Regions from separate parts of the Rhizobium changzhiense genome, predicted to be linked through region 1. Evidence: predicted binding sites of a transcription regulator. Region 1 holds the regulator's gene; each other region holds the start of a gene.
What was found. Region 1 encodes PhoB, which activates phosphate uptake and scavenging genes when phosphate is short. Its sites were predicted from a motif close to TGTCATNNANCTGTCAT; they were not measured.
Positions count from the first base shown of each region.

Region 2: G9X68_RS21030 (BtaA family protein) is a predicted target of PhoB. The motif match lies at 1,945-1,961, and genes of this name have one in related genera.
Region 3: G9X68_RS25450 (acid phosphatase) is a predicted target of PhoB. The motif match lies at 1,302-1,318, and genes of this name have one in related genera.

Region 1 is NZ_JABFCQ010000001.1:1,303,659-1,306,933, reverse strand. It holds gene pstB (phosphate ABC transporter ATP-binding protein PstB) at 1-300, shown strand, start outside; gene phoU (phosphate signaling complex protein PhoU) at 345-1,058, shown strand; gene phoB (phosphate regulon transcriptional regulator PhoB) at 1,191-1,874, shown strand; gene G9X68_RS06520 (GcrA family cell cycle regulator) at 2,121-2,654, opposite strand; gene G9X68_RS06515 (aspartate aminotransferase family protein) at 3,074-3,275, shown strand, end outside.
Region 2 is NZ_JABFCQ010000004.1:181,242-184,516, reverse strand. It holds gene G9X68_RS21035 (methyltransferase domain-containing protein) at 1-659, opposite strand, end outside; gene G9X68_RS21030 (BtaA family protein) at 656-1,900, opposite strand; gene G9X68_RS21025 (serine hydrolase domain-containing protein) at 2,094-3,275, shown strand, end outside.
Region 3 is NZ_JABFCQ010000006.1:20,028-23,302, reverse strand. It holds gene G9X68_RS25450 (acid phosphatase) at 1-1,172, opposite strand, end outside; gene G9X68_RS25445 (cytochrome-c peroxidase) at 1,371-2,660, shown strand; gene G9X68_RS32225 (hypothetical protein) at 2,783-2,908, shown strand; gene G9X68_RS25440 (ArsR/SmtB family transcription factor) at 3,065-3,275, shown strand, end outside.

The sequences.
Region 1 (3,275 bases):
CAGCAGCGCCTCTGCATTGCGCGCGCCGTCGCCGTCAGCCCGGAAGTCATCCTGATGGACGAACCCTGCTCGGCGCTCGACCCGATCGCCACCGCCAAGGTCGAGGAACTGATCCACGAGCTGCGCGAGAACTACACGATCGTCATCGTCACCCACTCCATGCAGCAGGCCGCGCGCGTCTCGCAGCGCACCGCCATGTTCCACCTCGGCAATCTCGTCGAGGAGAACGACACCGACAAGATGTTCACCAATCCCGACGATCCGCGCACCCAGGACTACATCATGGGTCGCTTCGGCTGATTTTGGCGACACCAAGCCTTCCCGTTATTCGAGGATAAAGCCCCATGGCATCGACACATATTTTTTCTGCCTATGATGATGATTTGAAGTTCCTGTCCAGGCGGATTTCCGAAATGGGCGGCCTGGCCGAGCAGATGGTCGGCGAATCCGTGCGGGCGCTGGTCAACGGCGATACCGCGCTGGCGCAGAAGGTCATCTCTGACGATGTGATCCTCGATCACGCCGAACGCGAAATCGGCGATAAGGCGATCGTCACGATCGCCCGCCGTCAGCCGATGGCCTCGGACCTGCGTGAAATCATGGGTTCGATCCGCATCGCCGCCGACCTCGAACGTGTCGGCGACCTCGGCAAGAACACGGCCAAGCGCGTCATCGCCGTCCAAAGCACCGGCGTTCCCCGCAAGCTTGCCCGCGGCCTCGAGCATCTGTCCGAACTGGCGCTCGTCCAGCTCAAGGAAGTGCTCGACGTCTACACCAATCGTTCAGCCGACAAGGCGAATGCGATCCGTGAACGCGACAACGAGATCGACGCGATGTACACATCGCTGTTCCGCGAACTCCTGACCTATATGATGGAAGATCCGCGCAACATCACCAGCTGCACGCATCTTCTCTTCTGCGCCAAGAATATCGAGCGCATCGGCGACCATGCCACCAACATCGCCGAGACGATTTTTTACATGGCGACAGGTGCGCAGCCGGAAGGCGATCGTCCGAAGGACGACAGCGCCAACACCGTCGGCGCGGTCACCGAATAGCGCCCACACCAGTCAATTGCGTGCGCGCCCGTCCGGGCGCGCAAAGAGGTCGCAGCCAATTTCTGAATTTGCGCAGGATGCATTGCTTAAATCACCCTGGTTTAAGGATCATGCGCGAGGAGATCGAGACGCATGATCCCGAGAGTTGCAGTTGTTGAAGACGAGGAAGCCCTCAGCGTGCTTCTTCGCTATAATCTCGAAGCGGAAGGCTTCGAGGTCGATACCATCCTTCGTGGCGACGAAGCCGAAATGAGGCTTCAGGAGCGCACGCCCGATCTTCTCATCCTCGATTGGATGCTGCCGGGCGTCTCCGGCATCGAGCTCTGCCGGCGCCTGCGTATGCGGCCGGAAACCGAGCGCCTGCCGATCATCATGCTGACGGCGCGCGGCGAGGAAAGCGAGCGCGTCCGCGGATTGTCGACGGGTGCTGACGATTATGTCGTCAAGCCCTTCTCGACCCCCGAGCTCGTTGCCCGCGTCAAGGCAATGCTGCGCCGTGCCCGTCCCGAGGTGTTGTCGACGGTGCTGAAATGCGGTGACATCGAGCTCGACCGCGAGACCCATCGCGTCCATCGCAAGACCCGCGAAGTCCGCCTTGGCCCCACCGAATTCCGCCTGCTGGAATTCCTGATGTCGTCGCCGGGCCGGGTCTTCTCCCGCTCGCAGCTTCTCGACGGCGTCTGGGGCCACGATATCTATGTCGACGAGCGCACCGTCGACGTCCATGTCGGCCGCCTGCGCAAGGCGCTGAATTTTTCCAACATGCAGGACGTTATCCGCACCGTCCGCGGCGCCGGTTATTCGATGGAAGCCTGAGGGCTTCCATCTGAGCCTGCTGACAAAGCCCTGGCAAAGCCCGCGACGTCATCCTCGGCCTTGTGCCGAGGATCTGCGCACGCCAAATTAAGCAACTGAAAATAAACGGTTTTCCCTCAAGTAGTTGAGGTGATCAGATGCTCGGCACAAGGCCGAGCATGACGGAGGGAAGCCTGAGCTTCCATCCGCGCATAAGAAAACGGGCCACTCGGCCCGTTTCTACATTCTGACGATGGCTGCCCGCGTTCAGCTTGCCCGCGCTGCCGCCCGGCGGCGTTCGTTGACCGGCTGGTAGGCAAGCTTCTGGTGATAGCTGCAATAGGGCGAATTGTCGGGGGACTCGCAGCCGCAGAAGTGGAAGTCGTCCTTCAGCGGATCGCCGACCGGCCACTTGCAGGTGCGCTCGGTCAGTTCCGTCAGGCCGAGGCGGCGCGAAATCGGCACCACCACATTGCCTCTCGGCACGTATTCCATTTCCTCGATCGTTTCGATCTCGATCTCTTCCTTCAGCATCGTCGCGCCCTGCTGGCGGGTAACGGTGCGGGTGGTGATCCGGGAGGCGTAGTTCGGCGCGCGCGGCGCCGATGTATTGCGTTTCGGCGTTCGCGCCGCGGTGTTGGTGCCGCCGGCCTTGGCGCGGCCCGGAAGGCTTAGCCGGTGCACTTTGCCGATGACCGCGTTTCTGCTGACCCCGCCGAGTTGCGCAGCGATCTGGCTGGCGCTCAGTCCTTCGGCCCAAAGCTTCTTGAGTTTCTCGACCCGCTCGTCTGTCCAGTTCATGCCCTGTCTCCACCTTTTGCGTTGGTGATGGCAGAATCCCTCACCGTTGTCCCGGGAGCTCCGAAACAAGAAACGCTTGATCAATTTTGGTGACTAGTTCCGCCGCATGCAGTCTAGTAATTGATCTTTAACCTAGTGTGAGGCTGACTCCGTGACAAGAGTCGCATGAATCCGGATGAATCGAATTCGTAGTTTTCCCCAACTTGCTGCCTCTGCGTGTCATTTCTGCAATAATGCCTGTTGAAGACTGAGAATGCCGCTGTACACCCTTGCTGCATAGGCTAAGGGCGCAGTTTTGTTGACATTGCAGCGCGAAAAGGAAATAGTGCCAGTCGCCGCCGCAAGGCGGCATTTTTAATTTCTCGGGCCTGTTTCCTTAGCCGGAGTCATTGCCCGGCAACTTTGATGGAGATCGCGCAATGGCTGAAGCCACGCCGCTTTATGACACCTATTCTCGTGCCCCGCTGCGGTTCGAGCGAGGCGAGGGCGTGTGGCTGATCACCGAAAGCGGCGAGCGATATCTCGATTTCGGCGCCGGCGTCGCCGTCACCTCCGTCGGCCACAGCAATCCGCATGTGGTCGGCGCGCTGAAGGAGCAGGCCGACAAGGTCTGGCACCTGT
Region 2 (3,275 bases), on a different contig from region 1:
ATAATAGCTGCCCGCCAGGCATAACCGCCGCCGACGGTATCGAACAACAATGTCGCGTTGTTTTCATGGGCTTGCGCTTCCAGGACCTCGCGCAGATCGGGACGCGGCGTGACGTGGAATTTCGCAAGCCAGGACTGCAGCATGCGCCGGAACCAGCCCGGCAAGCCTTCCTGCTGGCCAAAATCGACGATGTGCAGCTGGCCGCCGGGATTGAGGGCGGCGATCGATGCATCGACGGCGCACTCCCAGTCCGGGATCATCGACAGGGCATAGGAAATCAGGATGCGATCGAAGCCGCTGACGCCGAATTCTCGCGGTGTGAACGCCGTGGCGTCGGCGACGCGGAATTCCGGGATCGTCGCCTTGGTGGCGAAGGTCTTGCGCGCCGAAATCAGCATTTCCTGGGAAATGTCGAGGCCGAACAGCTTGGCGGTCGGGAAATGCCGGTGGGCGAAGGCCATGTTGCGCCCGGTGCCGCAGCCGACTTCAAGCAGAGTGCCGCCCTCGGGAACGTCGAGATTACGGATCGTGCTGTCGCGGCCGAGAAGATAATATTTGCGGGTGAGATCGTAGATATGGCGTTGATAGCGGTACATGCCATCCATCAGGCTGGCATGTTCATCGTCCTTTGCTGCCATATCGGTATCGACCTTGCTCACGCCTTCTTCCCGTAAATGTGGAAGCCGCCGTAGATTGCCGAGCGATCGAGCGCGGTCAGATCACGCGACTTCTCCTCGAAGTAATCCCACTGGTCGCGGATCACCGGAGCCAGTCGGCCTTCGATGATGCTCTTTTCTGCGGCGGTGCGGAAGATCACGCGGGCGCCTTCGCGCGCCGTGCGGGTAATCTCCCTCCAGACGTCGTTCAGCTGCTCGTCCGTCATCCAGTCCTGTGCGTCGAGCAGGATATAGCGATCGCGCGAGGCGGCCGGCTCGCGGGCGAGAAGCTCGGTGAAGCTTGCGTGGTGGACATTGACGCGGTCGACATTGGCGCGGATCACTTGATAGTGCTCCGACTTCAGATAGGTCGGCAGCGGGCCTTCCGCTTCGGTGCCGTAGCGGCGGCCGAAGGCCTGCCAGGCAAAATAGTTGTCGCTCATCGGGAAATGACAGGCGAGCTTTTCCAGGCGGTGCTTCAGCACCGGCGCGATCGAATGATCGGCGGCAAGGCTTGCGAGTTCGTCATATTGCTGCGGCGGAATGCCGAGGCCGAAGAGCGAGCTCTTGCGGCCGGTGATCCAGCGCACGACCGGCTTTTCGAAGAGCGGCGCGATCTGCTCGTCGAAGAATTGGCGCTGCTCGCGGATCGAGCGGGTCTTGGTCATCTCGCGTAGCTTGACGCCATGCAGGCGGGCAAGAAGGTGGGCGGCGCCGATGAAGCGGCCGAGCAGGCCCGTCTCGTAAATGTTGCGGTCGAAGACGGTGACGCGGCGACGGCCGAACTTGCGGCCGTTCCAGTAGCTGCGGGTCGCCTCATCGAGGTTGGCGGCAAGATGCTGGTCGTAGGCGCGGCTGTTCGACTTCTCGTTCGGCATTGCCAGGAAGCGGACGAGATCCGCATGGCCGGGAAGGTGCTTGAAGGCGGCAAGCTTCAGGCGGTTCAGCGCGATGTGGTGCGGGTTAAGATCGACGACGTCGATCGAGGCCGGCGCCTTGGAGAGATAGGCGAGCATATTGCAGCCGCCGGAGCCGATGGTGACGATGCGATGGTTTGGCTTCAGCTCCATCGCCTGCATGTCGAGATCCGGATCCTCCCAGATCTGCGGATAGACGAGGCCGGAGAAGAGAAGGCCGAAGAGACGCTCGGAAAAGCCATCCTTCGAAAAAGCCTTGTGGCGGAGAAGGGCGTCTTTGAGTTTCCGGTTCTTGCGGAAGCCGGCATCCGGTGCAAATTCTGACATGAGTCTGTCACCTTTTTAGCGTTCAGGGCGTGTAGCGCGCCACTGCTACAGTTTGATGACGTGGGCTGTGGGCGCGCGCCGTTCGAAAACATCAAGCTCCTCGGAAAGTGATCGAGGCGACCGATCTTCTTTGCGCCGCCCCCTTTCCGGCAGACTGAATTCCTGCTTCTCTCCGGGCATTCGGAGGAATGCCATGCGACTTGTCCTGCGTATCTTGAAGGCGCTTGCTCTCCTTCTCGTTCTCTTCGTCGTTGCCGGCGCAGCCTGGTTGTTCGTCAGTCCGCCGGAGCTCCTGCGTGTCGGGGACGGCTATGCCGCCAAGATTGTCTGTTCCAACGTCTTCATCGCCGGCCGCAACGCCGAGGACGTGCTGGAGGACGATGTGCAGGCCCCGGGAAACCCGCTGCTGCGGCTTGTGCGCGTCAGTGTCGACCGTGACAATGGCCGAGTGACGGCTCGCTTCATGGGGCTGTTTGCATCGAGTTATGCGCTCTATCGCGGCGGGCTCGGCTGCACGAGTGTGCCGGATGGCGATTTCGAGGCGGCGGCGAATGCCGTCCCCTTCGACGCGCCGGCCAAGATGGAAACCAACCCTGCGTTATGGCCGCAGGGCGAGGGCGTCGGCGATCCCGACACGAAGATTGCCGCTGTGCTGGCCGATGCCGAGCTTGCCGGCCCGGCCATGCGGGCGGTCGTGGTGGTGCGGGATGGTCGCATCGTCGGCGAAGCCTATGCCCCCGGATTCTCGGCGAAGACGCCGCTGATTGGTTGGTCGATGACGAAGACGGTGAATGCGGCGATCCTCGGCCGGCTGATGCTCGGCGGCAAGATCTCCTTCGACGATGATAACCTGCTGGCGCAGTGGAAGAACGATGCGCGTGCCAAGATCAAGGTTTCCGATCTGCTCGGCATGGAGAGCGGCCTTGCCTTCAACGAGAACTATGGCGACGTCGCCGATGTGACGCGCATGCTCTATCTCGATCCCGACATGGTATCGCTGCCGGCCAATGCGCCGATGGAGGCAGCACCCGGCCAGCGCTTCCGCTATTCGAGCGGCACGGCCATGCTGCTCTCGCGCATCTGGATGGACAGGGTCGGCAATGCCCAGGCAGCCTTTTCCTATCCGCACGATGCGTTGTTCTCGCCGCTCGGCATGACGAGCGCCGTGTTCGAACTCGATGCGCGCGGCACGTTCGCCGGAAGCTCGTATCTTTATGCGACGGCGCATGACTGGGCGCGCTTCGGGCAGTTCCTGCTGCAGGATGGCGTGTGGAACGGCCAGCGTCTGTTGCCGGAGGGTTTCGTCGGCGCCATGCGTACCCCGACGGCGGCTTCGAACGGGCGGTATTCGCAGGGCCAGGCCTGGCTGGCTCCC
Region 3 (3,275 bases), on a different contig from region 1:
CCGCCATGTTCGTTGAGGTTGCCCTGCGGCTTGTAGAAGGAAACCGCCGGCAGCTTGCCATCGTCGATATCCTTGAGGAAGGCTTCGCCGCCAAGGCCGCCGTCTTTCAGATGCTCGGCGCGCGCCGGCGTGCCGGGCGCAAAATTGGCGAAATAGTTGAAAGGCTGGTGATGGAACTGGAAGTTCGGCACGGGGGTGGCATTCTTGCCGTCCAGGACTGCCTGCCAGGCGCCGCTATACCAGGCCCAGCTGACACCCTTCAGCGACAGGAGGTCGCCGATGGTGATTTCGTGCTGCGGCGGCAGCGTCGTTGCCGCCGCCGGATCGGCATAGGCCGGGTCGCCGTCCTTGGCCGGCGGATTGGCGCTTGGCTGATAGGGCGGCTGCATGGTGTTGACGGCGTAGAAATCAGGGGTCAGGTTGCCGTCGGAGACGAATTTCGGTGCGCCGTCCAGCGCCAACTTCGGGGCATTCTCCGCTACGGTCAGCGAAGTACCGTCCGCATCGACCTTGGCGATGGTGGGCTTGGCCGGGCTCTTGTCGGCGTCGGGATAATAGGGCGTGCAGGCGCAGATCAGCGCGAAGTGGTTGAGGAACGAACCGCCGAAGGCGCCCTGAAAGAAGTTGTCGGCAATCACGTATTTCTTGGCGACCTGCCACATCGGCAGGATGGAGCCGTCGTAATGGCCCATGACCAGGCTGCCGGAATCGGCCCAGGCGACGAACTTGTCATTCTTGCCGCCGTCGATCTGCATCTGCTCCTGGTAGAAGCGATGCCAGAGATCGCGGGTGATGACAGAAGGCGCCTGGGCGAAGCCGTTGGGATCGTCGATCGCGAAGGAGGCGTTGGCGAGATGGGCCGACTGTGCCTCGGTGACGGCAGGCGAGACACCCTTGGCGGTAAGCCCGCCCCAGGCCGGCGGCAATTCTGACAGCGGCTGGCCGTCGCGATCGAGCTGACGTGCGCGATCGGCAGTGACGTTCGAGAGCCCATCGGCGCCGGGAAAGCCACCGTAAAGATTATCGAAGCTGCGGTTTTCGGCATAGATGACGACGACATTGTCGATCTTGTCGTAACCGGCGGGCGCCGCATGGGCTGCCGTCGACACCGCAACCGGCACGATGGCCGATCCGGCGAGACAGATCGAATGGAGGAGTTTCAGTCTTTTCACGTGGGTACCTCATGGCTAGGGGGCGTTGGCTAGAGGGAGCGGAGAACGCTCGGGGGCACATCGACGCTATTGCGGCCTTCTATCAACTTTGTGACATCAGGGGTTGCCGTGATGCCGCAGGAGGATCGCCGTCATCAATTTGTTGCAAGCAGGTTCGATTATCACGGAAACCAGCGCCAACTTATTGGAATCCTTATCATGACGACGAAGATCATCTGGCTTGTGCGCTCCGGCCTGGCCGTCGGCATGGGTGCCATGGCGCTTGCTCTTGCCATTTTTCCCCTGCGGCAAAGCAGCGCGGCGACCGCCGCCGGCCTGCATCCTGGACCGATGTCGCGCACTCAGGCCTTCGCCCGGGCCGAAACGCTCGGCGCGCTCGGCCGCAAGATATTCTTCGATACCTCGCTGTCGGCCTCGGGGCTCCAGGCCTGCGCGTCCTGCCACGATCCCAGTCACGCCTTCGGCCCGGCATCGGCCATGCCGGTGGAAATGGGCGGCGAACATGGGGACCAGCCGGGGTTGCGCGCCGTTCCAACGCTACGCTATTTGCAATCGGTGCCTGCTTTCACCGAGCATTATTACGATTCCGAAGACGAGGGCGACGAAAGTGTCGACAATGGCCCGACGGGCGGCCTGACCTGGGACGGCCGGGTCGATCACGGCGCCGATCAGGCAAAAATCCCGCTGCTCTCGCCCTTCGAGATGGGCAACAAGGATGCGGCCGAGGTGGTGGCGAAGCTGCGCAAGGCCGCCTATGCCGGCGACATCAAGGCGGCCTTCGGCGAAACGGTGTTCGACAATCCTAAGGATGCCTTTGATGCCGCCGCTGAGGCGCTCGCCACCTTCGAACAGAGCGGCCCGGATTTCTATCCCTATTCCAGCCGCTACGATGCCTTTCTCGCCGGCAAGGCGACACTGACGGCACAGGAGCTGCACGGACGACAGCTGTTCGAGGATCCGGCCAAGGGCAACTGTTCGAGCTGTCATCTGAGCGAGCCCGCCAATGACGGCGAGCCGCCGCAATTTTCCGATTTCGGCTTCCTCGGGCTTGCCGCACCGCGCAACATGGCGATCCCAGCCAACAGCGATCCCAACTATCATGATCTCGGTCTTTGCGGCCCGCAGCGCACCGACTTTGCCGGACGCAGCGACTATTGCGGCCTGTTCCGCACCCCGACGCTGCGCAATGTCGCGCTGAAGCAGAGCTTCTTCCACAACGGCTATTTCCACTCGCTGCGCGACGTCGTCTCCTTCTATGCGACGCGCGACAGCGATCCCGGCCGTTGGTATCCAAAGAATCCAGACGGCACGGTCCGGAAATATGACGACCTGCCGCAGGTCTATTGGGACAATCTCAACCAGGATCCGCCTTTCGGCAGGAAGCCGGGCGACGCGCCTGCCCTCAACGACCCCGAGATCGACGACATCGTCGCCTTTCTCGGAACGCTGACGGATGCCGATTTGCAGCCGGAGGCGAGCGGGCATTGACCCGGGCCGGCGGACCACTCTTGTTGTGGACCTGCCAGGCTGAGGACGGAAACGCATCTCGGTCATCGCTGGAGAATATGCAATCGGTGATTTATATGCGTCATCGATGAATGGAGGTAGCGATGGCCAGCATAACGATCACGAATCTCGCCGATGCCATTCGCGCCCGCTTGCGATCGGTCGGGGGAATTGAGCTCGAAATTCCGCCCCGCCAGCCGATCCGAGACGCGCCGAACTTTGACGCGTAACGTTCCCGATACCAACGTCATATCGGAAGTCGGAAGGGCTTCACGTTCATTCATGGCGGCTTGAAACCAAGCCGCTATCTTACAAACAGTCGAAGCATTCCCACTTGATGTATCATAATTTCCGATATACATCATTCCATCGGAAATACTGGGGGAATGATGGAACGTTCGTTTTTGACGATTGCCGCCGGCGAGAATAATGATGCGATACGCGCGCTTTCGGCGCCGGCGCGGCTGGAGATGCTCAAGCTGCTTTGCGCCAAAGGGCCGATGAATATCAACGACATCGCGCGTGCTCTTTCGCTGCCTCAATCGACCGTCGCCACCGGGATCCAGATTTTGGAAGACGCCCGGCTTGTCGATTCCC